Regions from separate parts of the Cytobacillus sp. Hz8 genome, predicted to be linked through region 1. Evidence: riboswitches for the same ligand, from Rfam matches in the RefSeq annotation. Region 1 holds a riboswitch; each other region holds the start of a gene.

Region 1 (3,289 bases):
GCCTGCCCGCAGCAAGCAATACCCTTCTATATTTATCAAAAACGGGTCGTGCTAACTGCATTAGCTTAGGATTATATTCTTCAATAGTTATTAATCTCATTTGTGACTCCTCTTCATTCAATAAAAGAAAATCAAAATAGCGGAAATTCTTTTGATTTTCTTCCTAAACCTATTTTATCCTTCATACAGTTAGCCAAAAGTCGCCATTTTATTGTTCCGTTAGGATGACCGGACCTTCTTTGGTAATCGCGATCGTATGTTCATACTGTGCAGAATTCTTTCCATCAATGGTTCTTGCTGTCCATCCGTTATCATCCATTTTGGATTGATATCTTCCCACATTGACCATTGGTTCAATCGTAAAGACCATTCCTTCTTTTATTCTTGGGCCTTTTCCCGGAAGTCCATAATGTGGCACATCTGGTTTTTCATGGATCACCGCTCCAATTCCATGTCCAATAAAATCACGTACCACCGAAAACCCTTCGCCTTCTACATAGGTTTGAATCGCATGTCCGATATCCCCAATACGATTTCCAACCTGCGCTTGTTCAATTCCTTTATATAAAGCATTCTTTGTTACGTCTAGTAAAGTTTTCGCTTCTTCTGAAACCTCACCAACTGCATAAGACCAAGCAGAATCAGCTAGGGCTCCATTCAAATTTACGACCATATCAACAGTAACAATATCCCCTTCTTTTAATGACTGTTTTCGAGGAAAGCCATGACAAATTTCATCATTAACGCTTGCACATGTCGCATACTTGTAGCCATTATAGCCTTTTTGCTCTGGTGTAGCACCGTGTTCAGCCAAAAAATGATCAACAAATTGGTCAATTTCCCAGGTAGTGACTCCTGGTTTTATCAATTTGGCTATTTCTCTATGACATGCCGCTAATAGCTCTCCTGCCTCTTTCATTTTCTCTATTTCACGATCAGATTTTAATACAATCATTTTGACTCCTGCCTTTCCTACCATCTAAATAAAATGACTTATTCGTTCATCTCTCATATATATATTATCGTTGATGGAGGAGATTATCAAAAAAATTGTCACTCTGCATAAAGAACCCCTGGTAAAGAAGGGTTTGACATGAATTCACCATCAAATCACATATTTATCATTCCAATAGAATAAATTCACAAACTTTTGATAACTATTCAAACAAAAGAGTTTACAATTATGATAAAATTTTTAATATCTTGTTCTAAATATAAAACATTTTAACAAAATTTGTTATATTTAAGTTAACATTATTAATAAGGTGAGTGAACGTAAATGATTGGTGAACGTGTGAAAAATCTCCGCCTTGAAAAGAAAATGTCCATGACCGAATTAGCTGAACAAGCGGGAGTTGCAAAATCCTATTTAAGTTCTCTAGAAAGAAACTTACAAACAAATCCTTCCATCCAGTTCCTTGAAAAAATTGCTGCTGTTCTTAAGGTTCCAGTTGACCAATTAATTCATGAAAAGCCCGATGAAGAGGAATTGGATTCTGAATGGATAAGAATTGTAAAGGAAGCCATGGATTCGGGGGTTACAAAAGAGCAATTTCGTGAATACCTGGAGTTTAATAAATGGAGAATGAAAAATCAATAATGAAAAGACCTGTTCAATTCAGGTCTTTTTGAATTCCATATCAAAATTTTACTTAAATATAAAACCCTAATACAATATTTATTTTTAGATTCATCTCAACTGGTCTTAAACCATTTCATCCTCTTTATTTTTTCTTAAAAAAGAAAGAATCTCATCTTTATTCATCCCAAGCTTTTTCGCCTCAAATATTAATTCTACCCACTCGAAATCCAACTCTTCGGTGGAAATACTCTTATTCATCACTCTTCTCCCCCAAAAATACTTATCGTATTTCAGATAATCCAGCCATCATAGCATCCATGATCTCAAGTCATGTACCTTAGACCTGTGACTTTGCGTCCTAATTTTTCAATTAGTTTGCCCTTTTCTGAGACTTCAAGTATAGATTTTTTGTGCTATTCCTAAATCATAATCGGTTTTAAATAAAAAATGTGTAACTACTTGTCATCCTTCTTTTGCTTTTCATTGATTATTTCCAACATTCCCCGTCAATCCTCTACATTTAAGGAATTTATTTCCTCTAACCATTATGCAGTCGACATAAAACAATGTCGAATTATATCGTGATTAATTTGTCAATATTTATTTTGACAAATTTGTGAATATTATTTGTCAATTCTGTGACGTTTCGCATATAATAATAACAAGAATTGATTTGGAAATTTTTATCTATTCTGGTAGGAGGGATATGAATGACGTTTTTTCATGTTTTAAATTTTGTTGTCCCGATCGGTTTTATTGCATTTGCTGGATTTATGCTTGATCGTATGTGTAAACCAAATGAAAAAAATCAAAATACTGAATGAAATTTTTGGAAACGCTTTCTATTTATTTTAAAAGAGGATGATTAACCATCACCCTCTTTTAAGCATTTTCTTTATACACAGGAGCCATTACTTTTACATATTCCTGATTTCCATAATGGAAAAAGAGGACACTTCCAAAGGTAATAATAGCAATGATAATAAATAGCAACGAGCCACCGGTATGACTCAACAAATATCCTCCAAGAATAGGACCAAGAAAATGTCCAATTTTCCGAAATTGTCCTGCCCCAAAATAGGTTCCTCTTAACTGTTCTTCAGCTAATTGATCAATTAAAAGACTATTAGAAGGGAATACAAGAATCTCTCCTAAAGTTAAAATCAGAATTGCTACAACCGCCGTAACCCAGCCTGAAACAAAGCTAAAGCTGAATAATCCAAGTGCCATCAAGATCGCTCCAGCCATCATCACCTGCATAGGTCGAAATTTTTCAGCTAAATGACTGATTGGCATTTGCAGAACAACAACCGTTACGGCATTTATGGATAACAATGCGGAATAAATAAATACTCCGTTTTGAATGCTGCTTCCTAAATACTGTGGCAATGTTGATTCTATTTGGGCATAGCCCGCATTGATTAATATGACACCTAATATTAAATAGCGAAGAGCTTTATCCTTTCGAATAATCAAAAAGGCATCGGCTATGCGCACTTGATGCTTACTTTGATTGTGATTTGAGATTTTTAACTGCTTCATAATAATCGTAAGGACAATGGCATAGATAAGATACATCGTTCCGGTAATGAGAAATGTTGATTTTGCCGAGGTTGAGGCTAGGTATGCACCTAATAACGGACCTACAGATGCACCAATATTAATAGCTGTATATCGCATCGAATAGGCCTTCATACGTTTTTTTGT
Region 2 (3,289 bases), on a different contig from region 1:
ATCTTAACCATTTATTTTGAAAGAAAAACAAATGCATCTATTTATTTTAATATTTTTTGTTTTTGAAATAGTCCCGTATTCCTACTCCATAATAATCCATTATTGGAAACCAGTCAATGGTTTTTGTTTAAAATAAGAAACTTCGGCTTAATAGAAAAATGTGTAAGGAAATGTTGTTGCCTATGAGACATATTCGGAAAGATATTGGAGATAGAGTGAAAGAAAGAATGAATGAACTGGGGTTAAAGCAGAAGGACTTGGTTTCAATAAGCGGCTTATCTAAAAGTACAGTCAGTAAAATTGTGAACGGAGAGACGAACCCCTCAGCTGAGATTCTATTATCCTTAAGTGAATCTCTTCATGTAACAGTCGATTGGATTGTTAAAGGTGATACAAATGAAGCTTTCAAACAGGAACAAAAATTATTTCATTCTAGTTGGGATCTAACGGAATTAAATCTTAAATTAAGCCAGAGTGAAAAAGAATTTATTTTGGAGTATGTAAATTTTAGTATTGCAAGAAAAAATTAATGGATAATAACTTATAAGAGGCAAGAAAGCGAAAATGGAGGCCTATTTTCTCGAACATGAAATCGAATTTTGGAAACAACCAATTGCATAACATTAAATTGATGAATTTCGTTTCGATTTTACATATTATTTTCAATCGTTTTAAGAGTACATTCTTTGATTTCGTAAAATAGTATGGGAAATGTGGTTCGATTGGGTTGAATAATGTTGTCATTTTAATAGTAGGGGAGAGGTTACCAGCCTCTCTCCTATTTTTTTGCGAGGAAGAATGGCATGGGCTAGACAAAGCCACTGCAGTCGAACCCATTTTTGGTTGTTTCACCATAGAGGTAGGGGATACCAATTAAGCTTTTAGCAATGGAAACGACTTCGCTTACCGAATAATCTCCATTATTATCGTTTATGTGAGCTGTTCCGGCCTTTCCTGCTGTTACAGGGGATGTTAATAATGTTATTTAATCCTGACGTATATATGTAGCTTGTTCAGCTCTATGGTTCGTCTTTTCAAATAATAATTTTTATCAAAGGGGACCGTCATTTTCTTTTAAATAATATTGAAATATAGTAAAATTTGACTAGGAAAATGAAAAAGGCAAACTTATGGAAACGTAAGGACGCAAAGCTTCGAGTCTAATGTCTTTATGACGATGATAGTCGGGCCGCCATATTCAAACATGAGGATCGAATAATATGTTATGATTCTTGGCACTCTCAGAAAAGAGTGCTTTTTTAATTTCTTTGGGGAAATGGCGGATTTGCGATGAATCTATTAGAGACAATTTGATAAGAAACATCTCGTATTAAAAACACAGATGTGCTGGAAACCTTTTTCATATTTAATCAAATTTTTATGGGAAGGAAGAAAGTATGGAATTCTTAGACAAGTTTTTTAAAAATCAGTCTCTGCAAGCCAATGATTCAGGTATCTTCAGAGCATTATTTATTCGTAATCCTCAGCCTATTTTTGTATTTAATTTAGACAAGCAGATTATTTCAATTAATCAAAAGCTGAAGGAGCTGCTTGGATACAGTTTGAATGACGTAGTGCGTTTAAAAAACAAATGGTTCCCGGATGGAGATTCCGATCTTTTTCAGTATCATTTTCATAATGCGCTAAACGGAATTCCCACCGTGTTTGAATCTACCCTTTTACACAAAAATGGCCAGTCATTTCCTGTTGAACTATCACTCATTCCTAGCATGAAAGAGGATGAAACGGAGGTTGTTTTTGCTGTATGTCAAGATCAAACAACTTTAAAAGATTATGAGAATAAGCTTGGAAGGGTGTTTAACAGCTTAGAACAGGCAGAAAGAATTTCAAGCATTGGCAGCTTTGAATACGATGTGGCGAGTCAGCAGGCAATTTGGTCCAAGCAGGTTTACGACATTTTTGGAATTAATGATTCAAATTTTGTTCCCAAGCTTGATACGGTCCGGAGCTTTGTCCATCCTCAAGATGTAGAGAAGTATGACATGGGATTGAAACAATTGGTTGAATCCCATCATAATTATCATTTGGAGCACCGAATAATTCGTATGGATGGAGAAGAGAGGATGATTTTAATATGCTTTGATGCTCTGTTTGACGAAGTGGGACAAGTGGCTAAAGTGATCGGAGTGATTCAGGATATCACTGAAAAGAAAGAAATGGAGAACCGATTAGCTGAAAGCAGGGAGCAGTTTTTGTCCGTTGCTAATCATCTTCATGCAGGCATTTGGTCTATTGATCGCAGGGATTCTCACTTTACTTTTTATTCTAAAGGAGTTCAAGAGATTATTGGTGTTTCTCCCAGTATTCTAAATGAAAATCCTGCTCAATTGATTGAGATGGTTCACCCCAAGGATCGGTCAATTATTGAGGAGGGGAGAAAGAAATTAAAGGATGGGGAAGAGATCAATCAACAATTACGGATCATCGATAAGAATGGAAGGACAAAATGGATTTCTTTACAAACGATACCATATCTTGATGATGACAGAAATCTTATCCGCATGGATGGAATCGTTCAGGATATTACAAGAGAAAAAGAGAGTGTTGAAGTCTACACGAATTTAGTTGATTATGATTATTTAACAAGGCTACCAAATAGAAATTATTTTTATCAGATTTTAGATCAACGAATTAATCAATCAAAAAAAGACCATAAATCTTTTGCGGTATTTTATTTAGATTTAGATCGGTTCAATTATATTAATGACACACTTGGCGGGGAAATTGGGGATCGATTGCTTATATCTTTTTCGAAGCGTTTAAATCAGCTTTTAGACAAAAGAAGCTTCCTTGCGCGAATTGCAGGAGATGAGTTTGTGATTTGCATCGAAGCCAATCACCAGGTGGAGGAAACACTCGAGGTGGCGAGAAAGATTATCAAAGAGATGGAACTCCCATTTTTTGTCGATGAGTATGAGCTGTTTACTACAGTAAGTATTGGAATTAGCTCCTATCCAATTGATGGAACGGATTCCTATACTCTTTTAAAAAAGGCAATCCAAGCTTTAAAGAAGGTGAAAGAATTGGGCCGCAATGATTGGCAAGTCTTCTCCTCTTCTATGAGCATTGAATCCTTCCGGTTATTTCAATTGGAAAGGGATATGCGCAAGGCTATTTTCAACCATGAATTTTATATTGAATATCAGCCAAAGGTCGATACGAGATCAGGAAGGATTGAAGGGGCAGAGGCTCTTATTCGTTGGGAGCACCCAGATTGGGGGATTGTTTCGCCGAATGAATTTATTCCATTAGCTGAAGAAAATGGGAT
Region 3 (3,289 bases), on a different contig from region 1:
CCGATGCATCCTTAGCGATGGAAGCTAGTTGCTCAATTGTCGCTGTAACTTGTTGTGTATTGGCTGATATTTGTTCAGAGGTGGCTGATACTTCTTGGATTTGTGCACCAACATAGGCTATAGCCTTTGTAATTTGTTGAAAAGCTTCACCTGTCTGATCAATAATATTTCTCCCTGACGTTACTTCCCTAACACTTCCAAGCATCTCGTTATTAGCCATTTCCGTATCATTTTTAATTCCATTGATTAATGTAACAATTTGTGCTGCTGAGTCACGAGATTGTTCCGCTAATTTTCTAACCTCATCTGCTACCACAGCAAATCCCTTTCCATGCTCACCAGCCCTAGCTGCTTCAATCGCAGCATTTAAAGCTAGCAGATTGGTTTGATCAGCAATACTTGTGATGACTTCAATGATTTTACTGATTTCTTGAGATCGTTCAATTAATTGGAAAATGGCCGCCGTTGTGTTTTCAGTTGCTAAACTAATAGACTCCATTTGAAGCATGGCTTTTTGGATCAATTCATTTCCTTGCTCAGATAATGCAGTCGTTTTCTCTGCTGAATCTCTAACTGATGAAGAGGATTCAGCGATTCTTTGCATTCCTTGGGAAACCTCCTCCATCGCCAAAGAGCTCTCTTCTGAACTAATCACTTGACTCTCTGCTCCTTCAGCAACTGTTTGTATATCAGAAGCAATCTGATTGGTGGCTTGAGTGGTTTGTTCCGTTGTAGCATATAGCTCCTCAGATGCAGCCGCCACTTGTCCAGCACTGCTATTAATTTCCGTAATCAAATGGCGAAGATTTTCTGACATCTCATTGAAGGCACCTGCAAGTTCGCCAATCTCATCATTTGTTTCAATCTTAATTTCGTCTGTTAAGTCGCCGCCGCTTATCGCTAATGCCTGATGTTTTAATTTTTTCAACGGAGAGATAATAGATTTTGTGATTAGATAAATAGCTATTGCCCCAATGATCAGCGCAATGGCCATAATGAGAATGGTATGGTTAAGAATAGGTGAAGCTTTTTGGCTTACTTCAGAAGAATCAATCATTCCTCCAATTTTCCACCCCGTTAATGAATTGGTCTTAAAGCTCATGATTTTGTCGAAGCGTTTTTTATCTGTATAATTAAAATGTCCTGTTTCTTGCTTAAACATTTTATCAACATAGTTTTCTTTTGCTTCGCTTCCACCTTTCTGCGTTGGGTGAGAAACATATTTTTTATCTACATCAATTAAAAACGCGAAACCATGGTTACCGATTTTTACTTGATTCGTTAATTTTTGAATATAACCTAAAGAGATATCGACTGCAACAACCCCTGAACCATCCTTTGTAGATTGCGAAAGGGTTAACACCATTTTTCCTGTGTTTGCATCTGCATAGGGGGACGAGATAACAATTTCCCCTTTTTTTGCCATTGCTGCACGGTACCAATCTCTCACTCTTGGATCATACCCTGCTTTAGTTTCCATTTCAGGTTTTCGGATAAATTGGCCTGTTTCAGTACCAACATAAATCATCTCGACTTCAGGGTGCAGCTTCGTATATTGCTCAAAGGTTGTGGTTAATTCTTGCAAACTCTCTTTTTGATAAGTTTGGCTTGTAATTTTTTGAGCAAAATACCCGACATCATTCATTTTTGGCTGAATGGTATTATCAATGGTTGAATTTAGCAAACTTAAACTTTCTCCAAATCCATTAAGCATTTCCTCTTGAATAGCATCCTTTGCCGATAAAAAGGAAAGATATCCAATCGAAATTGTAGGAACTATTAAAATTATAGCAAAGGACAAAATCAATTTCGTCTTCATATGCTTAAAATATCTTAAGATGTTTTTCATTATTTCAACTTACCTTTCTTTTTGTATATTTTTATTTTTAAAACTGGTTAATCCCTATTAATCCTCTCCTTTACCCAATGATTGAGCAATTTTCCCATAAAAAAACTATTCTACACAAGATAAAATAGCCAAATAATTGGCAACCGGGCGATCTTAGTTCTTTGAGCTCTTGTGTCCCATAAACCGTAGACCCTTGGCTCCTGAGTCCTATCCTTTCGAATAGTTTGCCTTTATACATTTGTTTTCCAATGAATCTTAATGCTAAATTTGTCGAAAAATGCCGACTAAGATTTTATCATATCCACTTTTGGTATTTTATTCAAGCAATTTATTATTCATTTCACATTTTTGTAATAAGAAAACCTTGCTAGGATTTTATCCCAACAAGGTTTTCGCAAATTATATAAATAATGAATGATCTTATCTATTTTTGCAACTCTCTCCATTTCCTTATTGCTTCAAGACTCTTTTTTACCTTAGATATTAGTTCTTAAGTTTGTTAGCCATTTCAAACATTTTCGTAAATCGATTTTCTACTTTCGCAAAAATGGTTCCCTCTGGATATTGCCCTTTTTCATTTCGAATATTGCCAGCATCTACGCCAGTCAATATTTCAATACCTTCTGCAATATGACTAACTGCCCAAATATGGAAGTGCCCTTCTTTAATCGCTTCGACTACTTCCGTTTCCAGCATCAAATTTTGGATATTTTGCTTTGGAATTATAACACCTTGTTTGCCAGTCAAAGCACGACTTTTACAAATATGGTAAAAACCCTCGATTTTTTCATTTACTCCACCAATTGGCTGAATTTCTCCCCATTGATTAACGGAACCTGTTACGGCAATCCCTTGGTAAATCGGGACTTCTGCTAAGGAAGAGAGCAACACATATAATTCTGTGCTTGAAGCGCTGTCACCATCAATGGAATTATAGGTTTGTTCAAAGGTAATGCTTGCTGATAATGGAATTGGCCGGTTTTTCGCAAATTCTCCAGAGAGGAACCCTGTTAAAATCATCATGCCTTTATTATGAATTTGCCCGCTGAGCATCGCTTCTCGTTCAATATTCATAATTCCGTTTTTACCGACATAGGTTTGTGCGGTGATCTTCGTTGGAATTCCAAATATAGAATCTCTGGTTCCCATTACAGCTAAGCCATTGATTTGTCCAATCCGATATCCATCGGTTTCTAACATGATTGTGCCGTTTCGAATCATTTCTCGATATTGCTCTACGATATGATTGGATCGATGTGCTTTTTCTGAAAGAGCTTTTTCGACATGCCGATCATCTACAACGGATTCATGCTCTAGTTTCGCCCAATAACTTGATTCCACCAAAACCTTTGTTATCTCTTGAAAATCTGTAGAAAGTTTAGATTGCTCCTCTACTAACCGGGATCCATAATCAATAACTTTTGCAATGGCGCGACGATG

Evidence for each region. Region 1 has a riboswitch for cyclic di-GMP ahead of sinI (DNA-binding anti-repressor SinI). Riboswitches for the same ligand answer to the same signal wherever they lie in the genome.
Region 2: linked by a shared signal. The riboswitch ahead of ACE38V_RS21200 (EAL domain-containing protein) and the one ahead of sinI (DNA-binding anti-repressor SinI) in region 1 are both predicted to bind cyclic di-GMP.
Region 3: linked by a shared signal. The riboswitch ahead of ACE38V_RS15970 (methyl-accepting chemotaxis protein) and the one ahead of sinI (DNA-binding anti-repressor SinI) in region 1 are both predicted to bind cyclic di-GMP.

What each region holds. Positions count from the first base shown of each region.
Region 1 is NZ_JBHKFI010000013.1:100,901-104,189, forward strand. It holds gene ACE38V_RS15825 (HD-GYP domain-containing protein) at 1-100, opposite strand, end outside; gene map (type I methionyl aminopeptidase) at 209-955, opposite strand; gene ACE38V_RS15835 (helix-turn-helix domain-containing protein) at 1,280-1,600, shown strand; gene sinI (DNA-binding anti-repressor SinI) at 1,706-1,840, opposite strand; cyclic di-GMP riboswitch class I at 1,873-1,972, opposite strand; gene ACE38V_RS15845 (MDR family MFS transporter) at 2,465-3,289, opposite strand, start outside.
Region 2 is NZ_JBHKFI010000025.1:50,429-53,717, reverse strand. It holds gene ACE38V_RS21205 (helix-turn-helix domain-containing protein) at 183-530, shown strand; cyclic di-GMP riboswitch class I at 1,112-1,197, shown strand; gene ACE38V_RS21200 (EAL domain-containing protein) at 1,398-3,289, shown strand, end outside.
Region 3 is NZ_JBHKFI010000014.1:7,505-10,793, reverse strand. It holds gene ACE38V_RS15970 (methyl-accepting chemotaxis protein) at 1-1,849, opposite strand, end outside; cyclic di-GMP riboswitch class I at 1,985-2,088, opposite strand; gene ACE38V_RS15965 (Lon protease family protein) at 2,333-3,289, opposite strand, start outside.